DNA from 4 places in the Quadrisphaera sp. KR29 genome. Region 4 is predicted to be linked to each of the others. Evidence: riboswitches for the same ligand, from Rfam matches in the RefSeq annotation. Region 4 holds a riboswitch; each other region holds the start of a gene.

Region 1 (4,908 bases), on a different contig from region 4:
CCCCGAGGCCCTCCAGCCCACCTACGCCGACCTGGGCGCCCGCGTGGCGCAGATCCTCGCGCTGTCGGAGGAGGAGGCCGGGGACGTCGTGGCCCGCGCCGAGGCCGAGGCGGGGGCGCTGCGCAGCGAGACGGAGGCGCACGCGCGCCTGGTCCGCCTGGAGGCGGACCGCTACGAGGCCGCGGTGCGCTCCGACGCCGACCTCGAGGCGCAGCGCGTGCTGGCCGACGCCCAGCTGCGCGCCGAGGAGCTGCTCGACGCCGCTGAGCGCGACGCGGCGGCCCGGCGCGAGGAGTCCGAGGCCGCCTGGGAGGACGCCCGCGCCCGCGCGGCGCAGGCCGCCGCCGACTTCGAGCTGGCGCTGGCCACGCGGCGCCACCGCACCGAGGTGGAGTCCTCCGAGCGCGCCCGCGCCCAGGCCGAGGAGCTGGAGCGGGCCGAGCGCCTGGTGGCGCAGGCGCGCGACCGCGCCGACGCCGTGGAGCGGGAGGTGGCGGCCCGCACCGAGGAGCTGCTGGCCTCCGCCCGCGAGGAGGCGGCCGCGCTGGTGGAGCAGGCGCGCGAGCACGCCGACCAGGTGCGGGCGCAGTCCCAGCGCGAGGTGGCGGCGGCCGCCGAGCGCCGCGACAGCATCAACGCCCAGCTGGCCAACGTCCGCCAGATGCTGGCCACCCTGTCCGGCGGCGCCGGCGCCCCCGCGGGATCGGTGCCGGTCACCGGGCTGGAGGACGGCGCCGCGGCGGGCGAGGTGGACCACACCGCCGTGCTCGACCTGCGCGAGGACGAGCCGCAGGCGGCGCCCCGCCGCTGAGCCGCTGGGCTCAGGCCGCCGCGAGGCGGTGGTAGGCCCTGGCGTGGTGGACCAGCGGCGTGCCACCGGCGACCGCGGTGACCTCGGGCCGCACGAGCAGCAGCAGGCTGTCGCCGGCCTCGACCACCGCGTGGACGGGGCCGGCGAGGCGGGCGACCACCCCGCGCAGCTCGGGCAGCCCGGACTCGTCGAAGCCCCACGAGCCGTCCTCGGGGAAGCGGCCGGCGGCCGGCGCGGCGAACCGGCGCGCCAGCTGCTCCTGGTCTGCGGCGAGCAGGTGCACGGCGGCGCGCCGCTCGGCCAGCAGCGCCTCCAGGCTGGAGGAGGTCCGCGAGACGTTGAAGGACAGCAGCGGCGGCGCCACCGACACCGACGCCACGGAGATCGCCGTGAAGCCCACGGGGCGCTCGCCGGCGCGGGTGGTCACGACCCACGCGCTGGAGGCGACGGCGCGGAACGCGCCGGCCAGGTCGACCACGGGTGCAGCGGGAGCGTCGGTGCAGGTCACGGCGGATCTCCTCCATCGGTCCTGGCGGGAGCACCTGCCCTGCGCGGGGCTGGTTGCTGCGGCGTCGACGAGCCAGGTCTCTCGGCCGCTCTGGATGGGCGGGGTCGATGGTCCCCCGGGCCGCCCACCGGTGTCAACGCGGCGCCGGCGCGGGGAGGGCGCGCGGGCGGTCTAGCGTGGCGCCGTGCAGCGCGTGGTCATCGGCGTCGCCGCCCTGGTCCTCACCGGTGCGGTCGGGGGCCTGGCCGGCCTCCTGCTGGCGCCGCGCCGGCGGCGCCCCGCACCCTCCACAGCGGTGCTGCTGGGGGTGGTGCTGGCCTTCGCCGGCGGCTTCGCCGGCTACCTCGCCGGGCCGAAGGGCGCCGGCGGCGCCTTCCTGACCGGGCCGGCCTGGGTGGGCGCCGCGGCGGGAGCGCTGCTGGCCCTGGCCCTGCTGCTCCTGCCGCTGCGGCGCCCGCGCGCCTGACGTGCCGGCCCTCGCCCTGCGCCCGCTGCTGCCGGGCCTGCTGGCGGCGACCGCGGCCACCGCCCTGGCCCTGGCCGTCTCCGCGCTGGTCCCCGGCCTCGGCCCGACCACGGTGGCCGTGGTCCTGGGCCTGCTCGTGGCCAACGCCGGTCTGCAACGCGCTGCCCTGGTCCCCGGAACGGCCTTCGCCAGCCGCCGGCTGCTGCGCACCGCCGTCGTCCTCCTGGGCCTGCAGCTGCCGCTGGGTGCGGTGCTGGCGCTCGGCTGGCAGGGCCTCGCCGTCGTCGTCGCCACCGTCGCGCTGACCTTCGGCGGCACGCTCGCGCTGGGCAGGGCGCTGGGACTGCCCCCGGGGCGGGGCCTGCTGGTCGCGACCGGCTTCGCCGTCTGCGGCGCCTCGGCCATCGCCGCCGTGGAGCCGCTGGCCAGGGCTCGCAAGGAGGACGTCACCACCGCCGTCGCGCTGGTCACCCTGTGCGGCAGCCTGGCGATCCTCGTGCTGCCCCCGCTGGCCGGTCCCCTGGGCCTGGACCCGGTGGCCTTCGGCGCCTGGGTGGGCGCCAGCGTCCACGACGTCGGCCAGGTGGTGGCCACGGCCAGCCGGGTCGACGGCGCGCTGCAGACCGCCGTCGTCGTCAAGCTGGCGCGGGTGGCCCTGCTGGCGCCGCTGGTGGCCGGGGTGGGCCTCGCGGCCCGCCGCGCCGCCCGCCGCGCCCGCACCGGCTCCCGGGCCGGGGAGGGCGGGGAGGGCGTCAGCGCCCGCGTGCCGCTGCTGCCGCTGTTCGTGGTGGGGTTCCTGCTGGCGGTCGCCGTGCGCAGCACCGGCCTGCTGCCCGCGCAGGTGCTGGCGGCGGCGCAGACCGTGCAGACCGTGCTGCTGGTCGCGGCGCTGTACGCCCTGGGCACCGGCATCCGGCTGCGCGCGCTCGCGGCGACCGGGGGGCGCTCGCTGGTGCTCGGCCTGGCCTCCTGGCTGCTCGTGGCCGCGGTGGCCTGGGCGGGGGTGCGCCTGCTGGGGCTGTGAGGCGCCTGACGGCCGGCCGCGGCCCGTGGTTCGATCGGCGGGTGGTGACGGGGCACGCCGACGGGCCCGTGCCCGCGGTGCCCCCGGGCTGGTGGCAGCGGGCGCTGGCCAGCATCCCCGACCCCGTCGCGGTCCTGGGGCCGGGCTGGGAGGTGCTCTGGGTGAGCCCGGCCGCCGCCTCGGCCAGCGGGCTGCGGCCCCAGGAGGTCCTGGGCAGGGTCCTGTGGGACGCGGTGCCGGGCACCTCGACCAGCGAGGAGCCGCTGCGGCGCGCGGCGCGCACGGGGACCACCACCACGTGGGAGGCGCGGATCGGCGGCCCGCGCTGGTACGAGCTGCAGGCGGTCCCGCTGGACGGCCTGCTGCTCGTGGTCGCGCGCAGCACCGACGAGCGGCGCTCGGCGGCGGCGGTGGTGGCGGGCCTGCTGGAGCGCACCCGCCTGGTCCTGGAGGTCTCCACCGCGCTCGGGGCGGCCCGCACGCTGGAGGAGGTGGCCACCGCCGTGGTCGCGGTGGCCACCGAGAAGCTGGGCGCCGACTACGGCGGCCTGTCGGTCCTGGACCGGGCCGCCCGCCGCGTGCGGACCGCCTCGCGCGCCCAGGTCGACCCCGACGTCGAAGCGGCCTGGGCCGACCTCCCGCTGGACCACCCCGGCCCGGCGCCGCACGTCTGCCGCACCGGGCAGGAGCTGGTCTTCCACGAGCTCGCGGACGTGCGGGCGCAGTTCCCGGCCGTCGCCGCGCGCATCCAGCGCTCCGGGCTGCGCTCGGGGGTGGTGGTCCCCCTGGTGGCCGAGGACGCGGTGGTGGGGGCGCTGACCATCGGCTGGCGCGAGGACGGCAGGGTGTCCCCGGGCGTGCTGGACGTCGTACGGGCCTCCGCGGCCGCGACCGGCCAGGCCGTGCGCCGGGCGCTGCTGCTGGCCGACCGGGCCAGCGCCGCCGAGGTCCTGCAGCGCGCCCTGCTGGCGCCGCTGCCGCGGGGGCTCGACGTGGAGCTGGCGGCCCGCTACCTGCCGGCGGGCCGGCGCGACCACGTCGGCGGCGACTGGCACGACGCCGTCCCCCTCGACGGCGGCCGCCTGGCGCTCGTGGTGGGCGACGTCGCGGGCCACGACGTCGAGGCGGCGGCCGTGATGGGCCGCGCCAGCGGCGCCGTGCGCTCCTTCCTCCTCGCGGTCGACGGCCTGCCCTCGCGGGCGCTGACCGCCGCGGACGACGCCTTCCACCGGCTGGAGGTGGGCGCGCCCGCCACGGTGGTGGCCGGGGTGCTCGGGCCCCCCGGCCGCGGCGGGACGCGCAGCTGGCGCTGGGCCAACGCCGGGCACCCCCCGCCGCTGCTGTGCCCGCCCGGCGGGGACGTGCGGGTGCTCGGGCGGCGCCCGGAGCTGCTGCTCGGGGTCGACAGGAGCACCCACCGCACCGACCACGTGGTCGCCGTGCCGCCGGGCTCGGTGCTGCTGCTGCACACCGACGGCCTGGTCGAGCGGCGCGACAGGGACCTCGACGAGGGCACCGCCGCGCTGGCCGGCCTGCTGGGGCCGCTGGTCGCCGAGCACGCCGGCGCCCCCCTGCAGGTGCTCCTGGACGCCGTGCTCGCGGCGGCCCTGCCGGGCGAGGCCGCCGACGACGTCGTGGTCCTGGCCGCCCGGACCCCCTGACCGCCGGTGCCCGTCCGGGAGGCCCGCGGGGGCCCGTTCGCGGCGGGCGACGGCGCCGTGCACGATGACGGGGCACCGCCGGGCGAGCCCGGTCACGCGCCGCGCCCGACCGGGCCGGCCCTCGAGCAGGAGGCCGCATGTCCCTCAGCGACGACGACATCACCACGACCACCGGTGCGGGCGGGGCGGGCGGGGACGCCGACGCCGGCGACTCCGACAGCACCCAGGTCGACCCGGCCGGCTCCGACCCCGCGGGCGTGGACCCCGCCGGCGGCTCCGGCGGCGACGCCGACGCCGGCGACTCCGACTCCACCCAGGTCGACCCGGCCGGCTCCGACCCCGCGGGCGTGGACCCCGCCGGCGGCTCCGGCGGCGACGCCGACGCCGGCGACTCCGACAGCACCCAGGTCGACCCGGCCGGCTCCGACCCGGCCGGCG
Region 2 (4,908 bases), on a different contig from region 4:
GGCGTCAGGGGACAAAGCGGCTCACCGAGCACGCGCACCTGTGGGATGACCGCCCCACCAAAACGTACGGGGCTGTGGCTCCACGTCTGTGAGTGTTAGCGACCGCCAGGAGTAGCCCGTTGAGTGTGATCTGCCGGTCACACCCGAGGGGCTACTTTGCGGACGAGGCCTTCTCGCGCCGCGCGCTGAGCCTTCGAGTGGACCACGCGGAGCCTCAGGTGGTCAGCACGGCGTCAATGAGGCCGCAGCGTCACTGACCACACCGGAACCTCCGAGGACGACAACGCTGGTCGCTCCCAGCCGTCGGATCTCGACGAGGGTTGATGCGGGCACGCATTCCTTCTGCGTGAGAAGTAGTGGGCGATTCGTCGGCCCGGACACGGCAGCGCCAGCGAGCCCGTCAGGGAAGTTGGTACCGCTGGCGAGGAGAACCGTCGACGCTTTGGCCGGGTAGACCTCCTTGCTCGCCGCTGCCGCGGTGGCGTAGCGGTCGTCCCCGTAAGTGCGTGTCACGGCAACACCGGGAAGTCGGGTCTTGAGCTGCTCGAGCACACGGTCGGAGATCACGTTCGGGCCGCCCATCACGACCACCTTGCTGGGCTTGATGTACTCAAGGTTCACGGCCAAGGAGTCGGGGAGGTTGTCTCGCTGCGTCAGCACGAGCGCGCCACCCACCCGCCCGGCGGCGGTACCCCCGCCGAGGGCGTCGGCGAAGGTTTCGCCCGATGCTACGTACATCGTCTTGCCTCGGTCACCGGCGATGAAGGCGGCGTCAGCGGCGGTCTCATAGCGGTCGTCACCATCGAGCCGCAGGACGGAGGCGATGTCCTTGAGCTGGCTCTCCACGACACCGCTGATCGACCGCTCCCCGCCCAACACGTAGATGCTGAGTGGGTCGAGCCGCTTCAGCTCTCCCACAACGTTGGAGGGCAGTGCGCCATCGGCAGGCACGAGCAGCAGAGGCGCCTTCCTCTCCGCGGCGATCGCGCTGGCGGCAAGTGCATCGGGCCAGTTCGCCGCCGAGGCCACGAAGACCGTGTACGCCTTGTTGTCACCGGAGTAGGTGGCCTGGCTGACCGCGACAGCGGTGGCGATGCGGTCGTCGCCGAAAACGCGGGTGCTGTCCGCTGCCTGTGCCGCTGACGCTGTCGCCGCTGTCAAGGCAGCTGCAGCGGCCACTGCAGCAATCCACTTCGCTCCGCTGCGCATGATGTCGTCCCCCGTCATCGACCGGCTGATCCGGCGCACGACCCTTCCATGACGCACTTCGGCCACAGGGGCGCCACGCCGTGGTTGCTCGAGCCCACTGTCGACGACGAGTTCGTCTGGGTCAGCTCGACATCTGGTCGGCGGCCTCCTGCGCCGCGCGCCACACCAGGTCCCACCCGGCGCAAGCTCCGCGGCCCGTTCGCAGGCCAGCACCAGGCTCGCCTCTCGCGCGACACCGGTGCCGGCGATGTCGAACGCCGTCCCGTGGTCGACCGACACCCGCACCACCGGCAGCCCCACGGTGATGTTCACGCCCTGGTCGCCGTACACCGCCTTGAAGGGCGCGTGGCCCTGGTCGTGGTAGCAGACGACGACCATCTGGTAGCGCCCCTTCACGGCCGCTGGCAGCAGCGCGTCAGCGGGGAGCGGGCCCACCGCGTTGATGCCGCGGGCGCGGGCGGCGGCGACGGCGGGCGCTAGCACGTCGGCGTCCTCGTCGCCGAACAGGCGCGACTCCCCCGCGTGCGGGTTCAGGCCCGCGAGGGCCACCTCGGCGTCCGGGCGCCCCAGGGCGCGCGTGAAGGCCCCCGCCAGGCGCAGCACCGCCTCGGTGCAAGCCGTTTCGCTAACGAAGCGTGACCGACGCGGCCGCCTCAGCGCCGGCATCGCCCGTCAGCACGCACGTCACCCCCTCGGCACGGCGCTCTGCCGTACCGTTCTCGCTGGCTCACGAGCTGCAGTGACAAGTACCTGGCTTGCTGCACGGCCTCCTCCTCCGCGGAGGTGCCCCAGGGGTAGAGCTGGCCGAGCGTCCGTCTCGGTCACAGCGGAATCTCCACGGTGCGGCCGAGGGGTTCCTCAGAGGACCCGGAGGCTTTCATGTCCCTTGCACCCCTCAACACCCCCGGCCGCGACGACGTCGTCCTGCGCGTCGAGCGCCGCCGCCCCGCCCGCGAGCGCCTGTTCCAGCGGGTGGTGCGCCAGCCGACAGGCGAGCTGACTGTCGACGCCACCCCGTGGCTGCCGGTCTCGGTACCCTTCAACGACGGGGGCCGCGACCTGCCCTGGCAGCCCGTGGACATCCCCGCGCACCGGGACCTCACCGCGCTGCTGAAGGCCAGCCGCGCGCTCACCGCTCTGCTGCCGGACCAGGACGCGCACTACCGCGTCACCGAGGCGGAGTTGTCGCGCCACGAGCTGGCGGGGCTGCTGCGCCCGTCCCTCGGCGGCGGCCCCGAGTATCCGGCCACCGGGGACGAGGGCGGACCCGACGAGGAGCAGGACGTCGACGTCCAGGGCGCCGTCCCGTTCCACCGGAGCGCGTCGGTGAACGGCGCCGCCGTCGTCGTCCTGAGGCTCCCCTCCGCCACGAGCAGTGCCCCGCGCGCCGCGGACCTGCTCTGCCTCCTCGCCGACGGCGAGGACGGCGGCCTGCGCGGCAGCGACGTCATCGCCTCTTCCTTGTGGTGGAGCGACGACGAGATCACCAGCTGGGACGGCGGCAGCGTCGTCGAGCGGGCCGGGCGCGCAGCGGTGCTCGTCCGCGGCACCGGGGACGAGATCGGCACGCCGGTGGTCCGCCGCTGGCCGAGCACTCGGCGGGCCCAGGCCCAGCTGCTCGCCCGGTGGGTCGAGGAGCAGAACGCCGAGGTGACCGCCGCCCTGTGCTGGGAGCCGCTGGACCCGACCCGCCGGCGGCTCACCGCCCGCGAGCGCTTCCGGTGGGAGGAGGCGCTCGCCGGGGTGAGCGCGACGGTCGAGGTCATGGACCCGTCACTGCGGCGGGCGGTCCAGGCGCTGCTGCGCGCCGATGAGGCCTCGCTGTACGCCGGCACCCGCCGCGCGCTGCTGCACCCTCGCAGCCCGGAGGGCGAGGAGCTGTACGAGCGCCTCGACGCCGTCGCCTGCGGCGGGGCCCTCGGCGAGCTCCTCGCAGGCTGACGGGACGACGATGAGCGAGCAGCAGCCCGCGCAGGAGCCGGGGTACGACGACAGCGTCCGCGTCAGCGGCGAGGAGCGCGACCGCCTGGAGCAGCCGGCGGAGTCCCGCGGCGCCGCCTTCATCCGGTGGAAGGCGCGCGGCCGGCTCCACGCGATCGACCGCGGGCAGAGCCAGGGCGTCCACGAGGTGCTGTGGATCGCTGTCGGTGGACGCGCGACGTGCTCGTGCGGACTGCTGGTCGACCAGGACGACGACGGCCGCTCCGAGACGTCGCTCCTGCGCGCCCACGGCCACCGGGTCCTCCCACAGCTCGGGGGCCCCGAGTGGGTGCTCGTCACCGGCACGACGACCAACCGTGACCACCCCGGCTGCACCGTCACCTGCCAGCGCTGCGGCTGGCGGCGCCGGCCGAGCACCTGGCTCGACGCCGACCGGCTGCGACGCGAGCACCGCGCCGGCGGCTGCGTCGGCGCCTAGCGCACGCCCGTCGACGGCTGACACCCAGCGCCTCAGCAGCCGGGGCAGCGCCCCGTTGCTCCGTCCGTGTCGCGCTGTCGGGGGTGCCTCCCACCCTTCGAGCACCGGCACGCCCCGCTCACCGCCACCCGCTCTCCTGACCCGTCCCCTGAGAGGCCTCCCATGCCCGCGAAGCGCCGCACCACCCGCCGCACGGCCGCCCGCAACGCCACCCGCCGCGCCCAGGCGACGGGACGCCGCCCCGCCCCGAACGCCGCCCGCACCCGCGAGGTGGCCCGCCAGCGCGCCACCGCCCTGCTGACCGCCGTCCACGACGGCGACCCCGCGCTGATCACCGCCGCGCTGTCCGACGTCCGCTCCCCGCAGGCGTGGGTGACCACCGTCGCGGCGCTGCTGCACCACCACGTCGTCAGGCCCTGCGCGGAGCTGGGCGAGCTCTTCGGCACCTCGGCCGCGGAGGAGCTCGCCGGGGTCCTGGCCGGCGCACCCGAGCTCTGGGACGGCGAGGCGAGAGCGGCGCGCGACCTCGCCGTCGCCGCCGTGGCCACAGCCGACGGGGATTTCGGGCCCGACGCCGTCGCCGACCAGCTGGTCGCCAGCACCCCCGCCGACGACCTCCACCTCCTGGTCGACCTGGCCCTCCTCGCCGGCGCCTGCACCCAGGCGCGCGCCGAGGCTGAGGGGCAGGACTGGCAGGACGACGTCCAGCGCCACGCCCACGGCGAGGCCTGCGGCTGCCACAACGAGATCGACGCCGACGTCGTGGAGGACCACGTCGAGGCCTGTCTCGCCGCCCGGCTCAGCGCCGACCCGGACCTGCTGCGCAGCGCCGCCTCCCGCCTGCGGCGCAAGGGCTCCCTGCCGCGCGCCGTCGCGGAGGAGTTCGCCGACCTCGGCGGCACCGCCCGCCTGGAGGCCCTCGCCGGCACGGACTTCCACGACCTCGACGACGACGACGCGCGCCTCGTCGTCCTGGCCCTCCTCGACGCCGTGATGATCAACCCGGACGGCGCGACGGTGGCCGAGCGCGTCGAGCTGCGCTGGCGCGCGTGACCGCCGACGAGCGGCCGTTCCGGCCCGTGGAGATGCGCGACGCGGTCGTCGTCGGTGACGCCCTCCTCGACGACGACGGCGTGAGCAGCGGCTTGCAGCACCTCGAGCGGACGCCGGGGCCCGTGACGCTCGCGGACCGGCAGGGCGTCTTCGTGCACAGCTTCAAGTGCCTGGAGTGCGACCTGGAGTTCGCGACGTTCAGTTGGCGCGCGTTCCGCCACCGCGCG
Region 3 (4,908 bases), on a different contig from region 4:
CCGCACGTGGTGGGAGAAGCGCGCCGGGACGGCACCGACGGCGACGGCGAGGTCCAGCACCGCGTCGTAGCGGGAGGCGTCGGAGGGCACCGCCGCCTGCTCGCCCAGGCCCAGGGCGGCCAGGCGGGCGCGGCCGCGGCGGCGCAGCCCCGCCAGCTCGCCGGCGGTGGTGGCGGCGTCGGCGCGGCCGGCCCAGAAGGCCTCCAGGGCCCGCTTGCCCTCGCGGGCGGGGCCGACGCGGGGGTAGCCCAGCACGGTGGCCGCCGGGAACGGCGGCAGCGGGGTGGTCTGCGGGGTGGTCACGAGCGGCCTCCGGGGCAGGAGCAGGCGGGCACGGGCAGCAGGTCAAGGGCGTCGAGGACGTCGACGACGGCCTCGTGGCGGTTCATGGAGTACAGGTGCAGGCCGGGCGCGCCGGCGTCGAGCAGGTCCCGGCACAGCCGCGCGGTGAGCTGCACGCCGAGGCGGTGGCGGGCGCAGCGCTCGTCCTCGCCGTAGCCGGACAGCGCCGCCAGCACCGACGGGGGCGGCTCGACGCCCGCCAGCCGCGCCACGCGCTGCACCCGCTGGGGGTCGGTCACCGGCAGCACGCCGGGGACCAGGGGGACGTCGAGGCCGGCCGCCGCGGCGCGCTCCCGCAGGGCGGTGTACTCCGCGGCGTCGAAGACCACCTGGGTCAGCGCGAACCCGGCGCCGGCCTCGACCTTGGCCCGCAGCGCCGCGATGTCCTGGGAGGGCGCCGCCGAAGCGGGGTGCCCACCGGGGAAGGCGGCGACGGCCAGGTCGAGCGCGCGCCGGTCGGCGCCGAGGTGCGGACCCGGGTGCAGGTCGGGCCCGCCGAGCAGGCGCACCAGGTCGGCCGAGGAGGGCACCGCGTCGGGCGGGGGCCGCCAGCCGGGGTCGCGCGGGGGGTCGCCGCGCAGGGCCAGGAAGCCCGTGGCGCCGGCTCCGACCAGCTCGCGGGCCACCGAGAGGACCTCCTCGGGCCCGTGCGAGACGCACGTGAGGTGCGCCAGCACCGGCAGCGCGCCGCCGGCGCGAGCGCCCGCGGGACCGCCCGGGTCAGCGTCCTGGTCGCGGACCCCGGCGCTGACCCGGTGCACCTCGGCCACGGTCGCGGCGCTCTCGGCGCGGGAGGAGCCCCCGGCGCCGTAGGTGACGCTGGCGAAGTCCAGGCCGGCGCTGACCAGGTGGCCGACGGCCTCCCCGAAGCCGGCGCGGGCCTGGGGCCGGGGCGGGAACAGCTCCACCGAGAGCACCGGGCGCGTGCGCCGCCCGCTGGCCACCGCGCGCAGCTGCTCGGTGACAGGCCCGAGCAGCGCCCCGGCGACCTCGGTGCGGCTCACCGCCGGGTGCGGGGGGCGGGCGCCGGGCACCGCGCGTGCGGGGGCGCCGGTGGGTGCGGTCGTCGGGACGTGCGGCACGGAGATCTCCCATCGAGCCTGGCGGGAGCACCACACCCGAGGGTGGTTGCTGCGGCGTCGACGAGCCAGGTCTCTCGGCCGCTCTGGATGGCGAACCGCGACTGTAGGGCATCCCCGGCCGGCGGGTCGACCACCGCGCCGCCAGGACGGCGTGCCGGCGCGCCGCCGGGCGCCTCACCGGGCGCCTCACCGGGCGCCTCACCGGGCGCCTCACCGGGCGCCTCACCGGGCGCGTCGGCGGACGCAGCCGGGACCACCGCGGCAGGCACGGCTCACCGGCTGTGCGCCAGCTCCGCGCGGACGCGGTCGACGACGCCGTCGGCGGCGGCCTCGACCTGCGCCAGGCAGACCTCGAAGTCGCGCAGGTCCCCGTACCAGGGGTCGGCCACGTCGAGACCCGCCCCGACGAGCCCGGCGGCCGCCGGGTCGAAGGAGCGCCACAGCACCACCCGGTCCGAGGCGCCCGGCGCCAGCCGCTGCAGCGCCCGGCGGTGCGCGGCGGTCATGGCCAGCACCAGGTCGCGCTGCTCGACCTGCCCGGGCTGCACCTGCCGGGCGCGGTGGGCCCGCTCGCCGCGGTCGGGCACCTCGTAGCCCGCCTCGAGCAGCACCCGGCGGGCGCGCCGGTCGATCGGGCCGCCCTCCTCCTCGTCGGAGGTGCCGGTGGAGTCGACCACCACGTCCTCGCCCAGGCCCGCCTCCTCCAGGCGGTGGCGCAGCACCACCTCCGCCATGGGGGAGCGGCAGATGTTGCCCGTGCAGACCGTCATGATCCGGTACGGGCGCCGGCCCGGGGTGCTGGTGGAGGGGGAGCTCACCCCCCGATGGTCCCCGAGGCCACCTCGGTCGGCGAGGGCAGCGACCGCGCCTGCGGCCCGTCCTCGAGCACCTGGGCGATGGCGACGACGAGGGCCGCCACCGCGACGGCACCCGGGTCCGGCGCGCCGAGCGCCCGGTCGCCGAGGTAGCGCGAGCGCCCGCGGCGCCCGACCAGCCGGGCCGTGCCGAGCGCCCCGTCGACGGCGGCGCGGGCGGCGTCCACCAGCGAGGAGCCGCCGTCCAGCGCCTCGGCGGCGGGCACGAGCGCGTCCAGGAAGGTGCGGTCGCCCACCTGCGCCCCGCCCACCCGGGTCACGGCCGCGGCCCCGGAGCGCAGCGCCGCCCCGACGTCGCCGGCCACCTCGCCCCGGCCGTCCGCGTCGCGGCGCACGGCGGGGACCAGCTCGGTGAGCAGCAGCCCGAGCAGCGGGCCGCTGCTGCCGCCGACCTCGTCCAGGAAGGCGCCCGCGGCGTCGGACAGGGTGCCGCCGCGGCGGCGCGCGTGCGACAGGCCCGAGGAGACGTTGTCGCCGAAGTCGCCGTCGCCGGCCAGCTGGTCCAGGCGCGTGAGGTCGTCGTGGGCGGCGTCCAGCGCCTGCGCCCACGCCGAGACGACCGCGGCGCCGGCGTCGTCGGGGTCCCCGGACCGCGAGGCGGTGCCCCCGGGCGTCCCCGGCGCCTGCTGCCCGGCCGGCGGTGCACCGCCGTCCCCGGCGTGCTCCCTGATCTGGGGCTCCTCGGGCGCCGGCAGGGCGGGCAGCGACGGCGTGGCGGTGGGGGCGGCGAGCAGGTCGGCCCACCCCCGCCGCAGCGCCAGCAGCGTCAGGGAGAAGCCGCGCATGTCCAGGGCGGCGGTGTAGGTGCCCACCAGCGAGGTGGCCACCCGCACGCCGCGCTCGGCCAGCTGGTCGCCCACCAGCGCGCGCAGCGCGTGCAGCTCCAGCGAGGTGGTCCCGCCGAGGCCGTTGACCAGCAGCGCGACGCCCTCGTCGTCGACGGGGGCGCCGGCGGCCTCCAGCCCGTCGAGCAGCTCGGCGAGCATCCCGCCGACCAGCTCCCGCGTCGGCGGGCGGGAGGTGGTCGAGGCCGCGCGCTCCCCGTGGATCCCCACGCCGCGCTCCAGCTCCTGCCGGCCCAGCTCGAAGGCCGGCTCGCCGGTGGCCAGCGACGTCTGCGCGCGGGAGGCGACCGCCAGGCTGCGCGAGCGCGCCGCCACGTCGCGCCCCAGGGAGGCGAGCGCGGCGAGGTCGTCACCCCGGTCGGCCGCTGCGCCCAGGACCTTCTCCACCAGCACCGTGGCGGCGGTGCCGCGGCGCTGGCTGGCGGCGTCGTCGTCCTCGCCCTGGTCCTCGGAGCCCTCGGTGGCGAGGTCGTCGTCGACCAGCACCGTTTCGACGGGGATCCCCTCGGCGCGCAGCCGCTCGGCGGCGATGGCGAAGCAGATGACGTCGCCGGTGTAGTTCTTGACGACCAGCAGCACGCCGCCGGGCCCGGCCACCCCGCGGGCGGCCTCGTAGACCTGCCCGTGGTGGGGGGAGGTGAAGACCAGGCCGGGGCAGGCGGCGTCCAGGCCACCGGGGCCGAGGAAGCCGGCGTGCATCGGCTCGTGCCCGGCGCCACCGCCGGAGACCAGCGCCACCCGCCGGCCCGGGGCCTTGCGCCGCGCGTACAGGTGCAGCGGGTCGAGCACCACGCCGACGTCGGCCGGGTGCGCCATCGCCAGCCCGCGGGCGGCGTCGGCGACCGCGGTGGCGGCGTCGGGGAGGAAGTGCGTGTCGGTGCGGGGGCCCTGGTGGACGTCGTCAGCCACGCCCCGGACGCTAGCGCCGCCGGCCGGAGCGCGCGATCAGCGGCCCCGGCGACCCCGCTCAGCGGCGCAGGTCCAGCGGCTCGCGGGTGCGCAGGTCGATCACCACGGCGTCGGCCGGGTCGGCCCAGGAGTCCAGGGGCACCGGGTCCGGCACCGGCGGGGGGCCCTGCGCCACGTGCAGGCTCACCAGCTCGTCCAGCACGCCGGGAGCGGCCGCCAGCGCCGCCGGGCCGACGCCCAGGGGCGCGTCGGGGTGGCGCGCGGCGCGCTGGTGGAGCCGCACCGCGGTGCCCGGCCGCAGCCGGGAGGAGAGGTCCAGGTGGTGCCAGGCGTGCACCGGCGCCCGCCCGGCGCCGTCCTCGGTGCAGTCGAGCAGGATCCAGCCGTCGGGGCTGACGGAGGTGACGGTGCCGCGCCGCCACCCCCACGGGGTGCGGCGCACCAGCTCGGACAGCATCCGCGGCATGCGGTGGCCCGGCAGGTGGGAGCGGCAGGCCGCCTCCGGCGGCGCGACCGCCCCGGCGGGCCACCCCGGGACCGGTGCCGGGGCCGGCCCGGCTGGCGGCGCCGGGGACGAGGAGGTGCGGGTGGACGTGCAGGTGGACGTGGCGCTGCCCTCCGCGTCGCGTGGTGCTCGGCGCGCGACGGGGGCCGCGGCGCCGCCGACCCTAGCCCGCGACGGCCCCCGCGGCGCCGTCGGGAGCCGGCTCCTGCGGCGTCCGGGTGACCCCCGCGCCGGGGGACCGCCCGGCGTCCGGGCGGGAGCTCTCGCGCACCACCAGCCGGTACGGCGTCTGCAGGTGCCGCGGCGGCAGCCCTGGGTCGGACAGCCGCGAGGTCAGCAGCTCCACGGCG
Region 4 (4,908 bases):
CGCCGACCCCCGCGTCGCGTCCTGGCCCGGGCTGGCGCCGCTCGACGGCGACACCGCTGCCGACGCGTGCGTCGTCGGGCTGGGCGGCTCCGGCCTGGCGGCGGTGGAGGAGCTGGCCTCGCGCGGGCTGACCGTGGTCGGCGTGGACACCGGCCGCGTCGCCGCCGGCGCCGCCGGCCGCAACGGGGGGCTGCTCCTGGGCGGGACGGCGCCGTTCTTCCACGACGCCGTCCGGGACTGGGGCGCCGCGCCCGCGCGGTGGCTCTACGAGCAGACGCTCGCCGAGCTGGAGCACCTCCTTGAGGTGCTGCCCGCCGGCGTCGTCCGCCGCGCCGGCTCGCTGCGCCTGGCCGGCGGGGTGGGGGTGGACGACGACGAGCGCGCCCGGGAGCTGGCCGACTGCGCCGCGCAGGCCGCCGCCCTGCGAGAGCACGGCATCGCCGTCGAGGAGGTCTCCGGCGCCTTCGGGCAGGGCCTGCTCCTGCCCGACGACGCGCAGGCCAACCCTGTGGTGCGCCACCTCGGGGTGCTCGCGCACGTGCAGCGCGAGCCCGGCGCGCGGGTGCGGCTGCACGAGGGCACGCGCGTGCAGCGGGTCTCCCCCGGCCTGGTGGAGACCGACCGCGGCGCGGTGCGCGCGGCGGTCGTGCTGGTGGCCGTGGACGGGCGCCTCGACGTCCTGCTGCCCCAGCTGGGCGGCCCGGACCCGGTGGTGCGCACCGCGCGGCTGCAGATGCTGGCGACCGCTCCCCTGACCGGCGACGACGTCGCGCGGGTCCGCGAGCGCGTGCCCTGCGGCGTGTACGAGCGGTGGGGGTACGACTACGCCCAGCTCGACGACGGCGCTCCCGGCCGAGGAGGCGCGCGGCTGCTGGTCGGCGGTGGGCGCGACGTCGACAGGGAGGCCGAGTGGACCACGTCCACCGACCCGACCCCTGCGGTGCAGGCGCACGTGCAGCGGGTGGCCGAGCGGCTGCTGGGGAGAGCGCTGCGCGGCGGCGAGGTCGCGCACCGCTGGGGCGCGTCCGTCGGCTACACCGCGGAGCACGCCCAGGGGCGGGCGCTGTGCGGGCTCGTGGACGAGGGGGCCGGCGGGCGGGTCGCCGCCGTGGGCGGGTACAGCGGGACGGGCAACCTGGTGGGCCCCGTCGCGGCGCGCGCCGCGGTGCGGCTCCTCCTCGACGGCGAGCAGCCGCCGTCCTGCTTCACCTCCCCCACCGACGCCGTCGGTGCCGTCCGTGATCATGGGCGGTAGGCCACCTCGACGCCCGGGGCCGACGCCGCCGCGCGCACCCGACGTCGTCTTGCCCGACCTCGACGTCGCCGACCGCTCGGTGCTCCTGTCGGGCCGGTGGGACTGCGCCCTCGTCGACGGCGCGGAGCTGGCGCACGCGCGGCTGGAGGGGCTGCTCGTGCTGGAGAGCTCCGTGGAGGACGCCGTGCTCGACGGTGCGCTGCTCGCCGGGGCGCGCGTCACGGGCAGCCGGTGGGAGCGCGTGTCGGCGGTCGCGGCCGACGCCGCGCGCACCCAGTGGGCCGACGACGAGGTGGCCGACGCGCGGCTGTCGGCGCTGCGGCTGGTCGGGGCGCGCCTGGACCGGGTGGTGCTGCGGCGCTGCCGGCTCGACGGTGCGGTGCTGCGCGACGCGCAGCTCACCGACGTGGTGCTGGACGGCTGCGACCTGCGCGGCGCGGACCTCACCGGAGCCCAGCTGCGGCGGGTGTCGTTCGCGGGCAGCGACCTCACCGACGCCGACCTGGCTGGGGCGCGCTGCGAGGACGTCGACCTGCGCGGTGCGACCCTGGAGGGGCTGCGCGGCGCCGACGGGCTGCGCGGCTGCGCCGTCGACGCGGTGCAGCTGGTGGGCCTGGCGCCCTCGCTGGCCGCGCACGTCGGCCTGCGCCTCCTCTGACCGACAGCCCCGCTGCCGGCGCTCTCCCGCGCCGGTGCCGGTCGGGACGTGGGGCCTCAGGGGGTGAGGGCGCCGGACAGCAGCCGCGCTGCGGCGTCGCGGCTGCCCGCCAGCGCCAACCGGCCGGTCGCCAGCTCGGCGTCGAGGGTGGTGCGCCCCCACACCAGGAGCAGCAGCGCCGGTGCGGGGCCGCGCAGCTCCGCGGCTGGCTGAGGAGCGCCCGCACCGCCGAGCAGGCTGCGGCCGGACGGGCTCTCGAGCGCCAGCGCCCCCGGCAGCGCCGGGGTGCGTCCCAGGCGCACCTGCCGCGGGAGCATGACGTCGGCGACCTCCGCCACACCGTCCGCGGCGACGTCCTCCCCCAGCCACGTCGCCGGGTCGGGAGCAGCGGCGAGGCCGGCGGCCGCGAGCGCGGACTCGGCGTCCCAGCGGTGCAGGGCGGTCTCGTGCGCCTGGCGCCGCGCCCAGAAGGCGGCCGTCGCGGGCGCCTCGGCGGCGGCGAACGTCCAGCAGGGCGCCGCCGGAGACAGCGAGGCCAGCGCCGCCACGAGCTCTCCGGCTCCGACGGCGAACCACGCGGGCACGGCGTCGTCGTCCGGCGGTCCTGACGGCTCGCCACCGGGAGAGCCGTCGGGGGCCGTGCCCAGTGCTGCCCGCGCCCAGCGGTGCACCCCTCCGGTGTGGCGCGCGAGGTCGGCCAGCGTCCACCCCGGGCAACCGGGGACGACGACGGCGAGGCCCTCCGGCCGCAGGGCCGCGGCGAGCCGCCCGGCCTCCCGCTCGACCAGGTCCGCGGCGCGCGCCATCTCCACACGCGGACGCTAGCGGCCCAGGCGGTGCCCGCGGCACACCCGGCCCCGACAGCGGACGCCGAGGTCCCGCCACGCTGGTCGTGACACAGCGTTGACTCTCGGGCGACCGACCCGCTACGGTCCTGCCAAGGTCATGAGCGCCAGCGCCAAGCCCCGGCTCGCTGGCCGGCAACCCTGCTCGTCATGGGGTGCTCCGGGTGAAGACCAGGTCCGTGCCCACCGGCACGGGCAAGGACGACTCAGAGGAGCCGACGTGCTGACGCACGCCCCCACCAGCGGCGACTGTCGCTGGCGACGCGCCTGACCGCAGCCCGCTGACACGGCCGGCCCTCGGCCCCAGCGCACGCACCGCTGACCGCTCGTCCCTGCTCGGAGCGTCGGCAGCGGTCGCTGCCCCGCGCGTCGCACCTCTCCGCGCCGCTCCCCCGGCGCCCCCCCACCCACTGCTCGCGCTCACTGTGCGTGACCGCCGAGCGGCGATGCCCCCTGCCCGGAACGCCCCACCCACCACCTTGGAGGCCACGGTGATCGAGCCGTGATCGAGCTCAGGTCGCTCACCAAGACCTACGGCGAGGGCCAGCACGCCACCACCGTGCTGGACTCCCTCGACCTCACGGTCTCCCCCGGCGAGATCACCGCCGTCGTCGGCCCGTCCGGCGCCGGCAAGTCCACGCTCGCCGCCTGCACCACGCTGCTGGAGCGCCCGACCTCGGGCTCCGTGCTCGTCGGCGGGCGCGACCTCACCGCCCTGTCCGAGCGCGACCTGCGCGAGGCCCGTCGCGGCATCGGCACCGTGTTCCAGGCCGACGGCCTGCTGACACGCCGCACCGCCGCACAGAACGTCGAGCTGCCGCTCAAGCACCTCGGCGTGGTGCCTGCGCAGCGCAGAGCGCGGGTCGCCGAGCTGCTGGAGCGCGTCGGCCTGGCCGACAAGGCCCACCGCCACCCGCACGAGCTGTCCGGCGGCCAGCGCCAGCGCGTGGGCATCGCCCGCGCCCTCGCGCTGCGGCCGAGCGTGCTGCTCTCCGACGAGGCCACCTCCGGCCTGGACCCGCAGGCCACGGCGAGCATCGTCGCGCTGCTCAAGGAGCTGCGCGACGACCTGCAGCTGGCCGTCCTGTTCATCACCCACGAGATGGACACCGTCGTCGCGGTGGCCGACACGGTCGCCCGGCTCGACCACGGCCGCATCGTCGAGCACGGCGCCCTGGTGGACCTGCTCCACACCCCGGCGTCCCCGCTCGGCCGGGAGCTGCTGCCGCGGCGCGCGCACGCGGGCGCCACCGAGGAGGGCCGGCAGCGGTCGGTGTGGGTGGTCAGCCACGCCGGCACCCGCGTCCCGACCGACTGGCTGGTCCGCGCCTCCCGCGCCCTCGGCACCGACCTCGAGCTGCTGGGCGCGTCGCTGAGCACCGTGGCCGGGGTGGCCGTCGGCCACGCCGTCGTCGGCGCCCCGGCGCACCTGGACGACGACGACGTCGAGGCCGCTCTCGTCGGCCTCGGGCTCCACGCCCAGCGCGAGGCCTCCGACGCCGCCGACCAGCGCGCCGCTGCCCAGACGCTCGGGCAGGCCCTGGAGGTCGTCGCATGAGCGCCGTGCTCCTCTCCCCCGTGCTTGCTGCCACGAGCACCGACCTGACCTGGGCGGAGATCCCCGCCCTGGTCCTGCCGGCCCTCGGTGACACGCTGGTGATGGTCGGCGTGACGATGGCGGTCGTCGTCGTCCTCGGGGTGCCGCTGGGCGTCGCGCTCGACGCGCTGGGCCCCGGCGGGCTCACCCCTCGGCCCGTCCTGCACCGGGTGCTGTCGGCGGTGGTGAGCGTGGGCAGGTCGCTGCCGTTCCTCATCCTCATGGCGGCGCTGGTGCCGTTCACGCGGTTCGTCACCGGCACCAACATCGGCATCCCCGCCGCGGTGGTGCCCATGGCGCTGGCCGGGACTGCGTTCTTCAGCCGCATCGTGGAGAACTCGCTGCGCTCGGTGCCGCCGTCGCTGGTCCGCGTGGCCCGCGCCTCGGGTGCCTCACCGCTGCAGGTGCTCACCAGCGTCAAGCTCTCCGAGGCCGTCCCCTCGATCCTCGGCGGCCTGACGATCAACACCATCGCGATGATCGAGTACTCGGCCATCGCGGGGACCATCGGCGCCGGCGGCATCGGCTACGTGGCCGTCACCTACGGCTACCA

The links. Region 4 has a riboswitch for S-adenosylmethionine ahead of ACUN9U_RS06245 (methionine ABC transporter ATP-binding protein). Riboswitches for the same ligand answer to the same signal wherever they lie in the genome.
Region 1: another riboswitch for S-adenosylmethionine. It lies ahead of ACUN9U_RS12110 (flavin reductase family protein); the one in region 4 lies ahead of ACUN9U_RS06245 (methionine ABC transporter ATP-binding protein).
Region 2: another riboswitch for S-adenosylmethionine. It lies ahead of ACUN9U_RS16050 (hypothetical protein); the one in region 4 lies ahead of ACUN9U_RS06245 (methionine ABC transporter ATP-binding protein).
Region 3: another riboswitch for S-adenosylmethionine. It lies ahead of ACUN9U_RS09405 (methylenetetrahydrofolate reductase); the one in region 4 lies ahead of ACUN9U_RS06245 (methionine ABC transporter ATP-binding protein).

The regions. Positions count from the first base shown of each region.
Region 1 covers NZ_JBQXXG010000012.1:31,870-36,777, reverse strand. Annotated here, with positions in the region: gene ACUN9U_RS12115 (DivIVA domain-containing protein) at 1-811, shown strand, start outside; gene ACUN9U_RS12110 (flavin reductase family protein) at 822-1,319, opposite strand; SAM riboswitch class I at 1,329-1,420, opposite strand; gene ACUN9U_RS12105 (hypothetical protein) at 1,504-1,785, shown strand; gene ACUN9U_RS12100 (YeiH family protein) at 1,787-2,809, shown strand; gene ACUN9U_RS12095 (SpoIIE family protein phosphatase) at 2,851-4,470, shown strand; gene ACUN9U_RS12090 (hypothetical protein) at 4,608-4,908, shown strand, end outside.
Region 2 covers NZ_JBQXXG010000021.1:44,235-49,142, forward strand. Annotated here, with positions in the region: gene ACUN9U_RS16040 (cell wall-binding repeat-containing protein) at 223-1,227, opposite strand; partial or broken gene ACUN9U_RS16045 (4-hydroxythreonine-4-phosphate dehydrogenase PdxA) at 1,331-1,821, opposite strand; SAM riboswitch class IV at 1,935-2,042, shown strand; gene ACUN9U_RS16050 (hypothetical protein) at 2,089-3,150, shown strand; gene ACUN9U_RS16055 (hypothetical protein) at 3,161-3,628, shown strand; gene ACUN9U_RS16060 (hypothetical protein) at 3,791-4,681, shown strand; gene ACUN9U_RS16065 (hypothetical protein) at 4,678-4,908, shown strand, end outside.
Region 3 covers NZ_JBQXXG010000008.1:104,372-109,279, forward strand. Annotated here, with positions in the region: gene metE (5-methyltetrahydropteroyltriglutamate--homocysteine S-methyltransferase) at 1-303, opposite strand, end outside; gene ACUN9U_RS09405 (methylenetetrahydrofolate reductase) at 300-1,346, opposite strand; SAM riboswitch class I at 1,431-1,518, opposite strand; gene ACUN9U_RS09410 (low molecular weight protein-tyrosine-phosphatase) at 1,697-2,194, opposite strand; gene ACUN9U_RS09415 (dihydroxyacetone kinase subunit DhaK) at 2,239-4,053, opposite strand; gene ACUN9U_RS09420 (hypothetical protein) at 4,112-4,510, opposite strand; gene ACUN9U_RS09425 (LacI family DNA-binding transcriptional regulator) at 4,722-4,908, opposite strand, start outside.
Region 4 covers NZ_JBQXXG010000005.1:97,514-102,421, forward strand. Annotated here, with positions in the region: gene ACUN9U_RS06230 (NAD(P)/FAD-dependent oxidoreductase) at 1-1,255, shown strand, start outside; gene ACUN9U_RS06235 (pentapeptide repeat-containing protein) at 1,305-1,913, shown strand; gene ACUN9U_RS06240 (maleylpyruvate isomerase N-terminal domain-containing protein) at 1,970-2,719, opposite strand; SAM riboswitch class IV at 2,855-2,966, shown strand; gene ACUN9U_RS06245 (methionine ABC transporter ATP-binding protein) at 3,261-4,316, shown strand; gene ACUN9U_RS06250 (methionine ABC transporter permease) at 4,313-4,908, shown strand, end outside.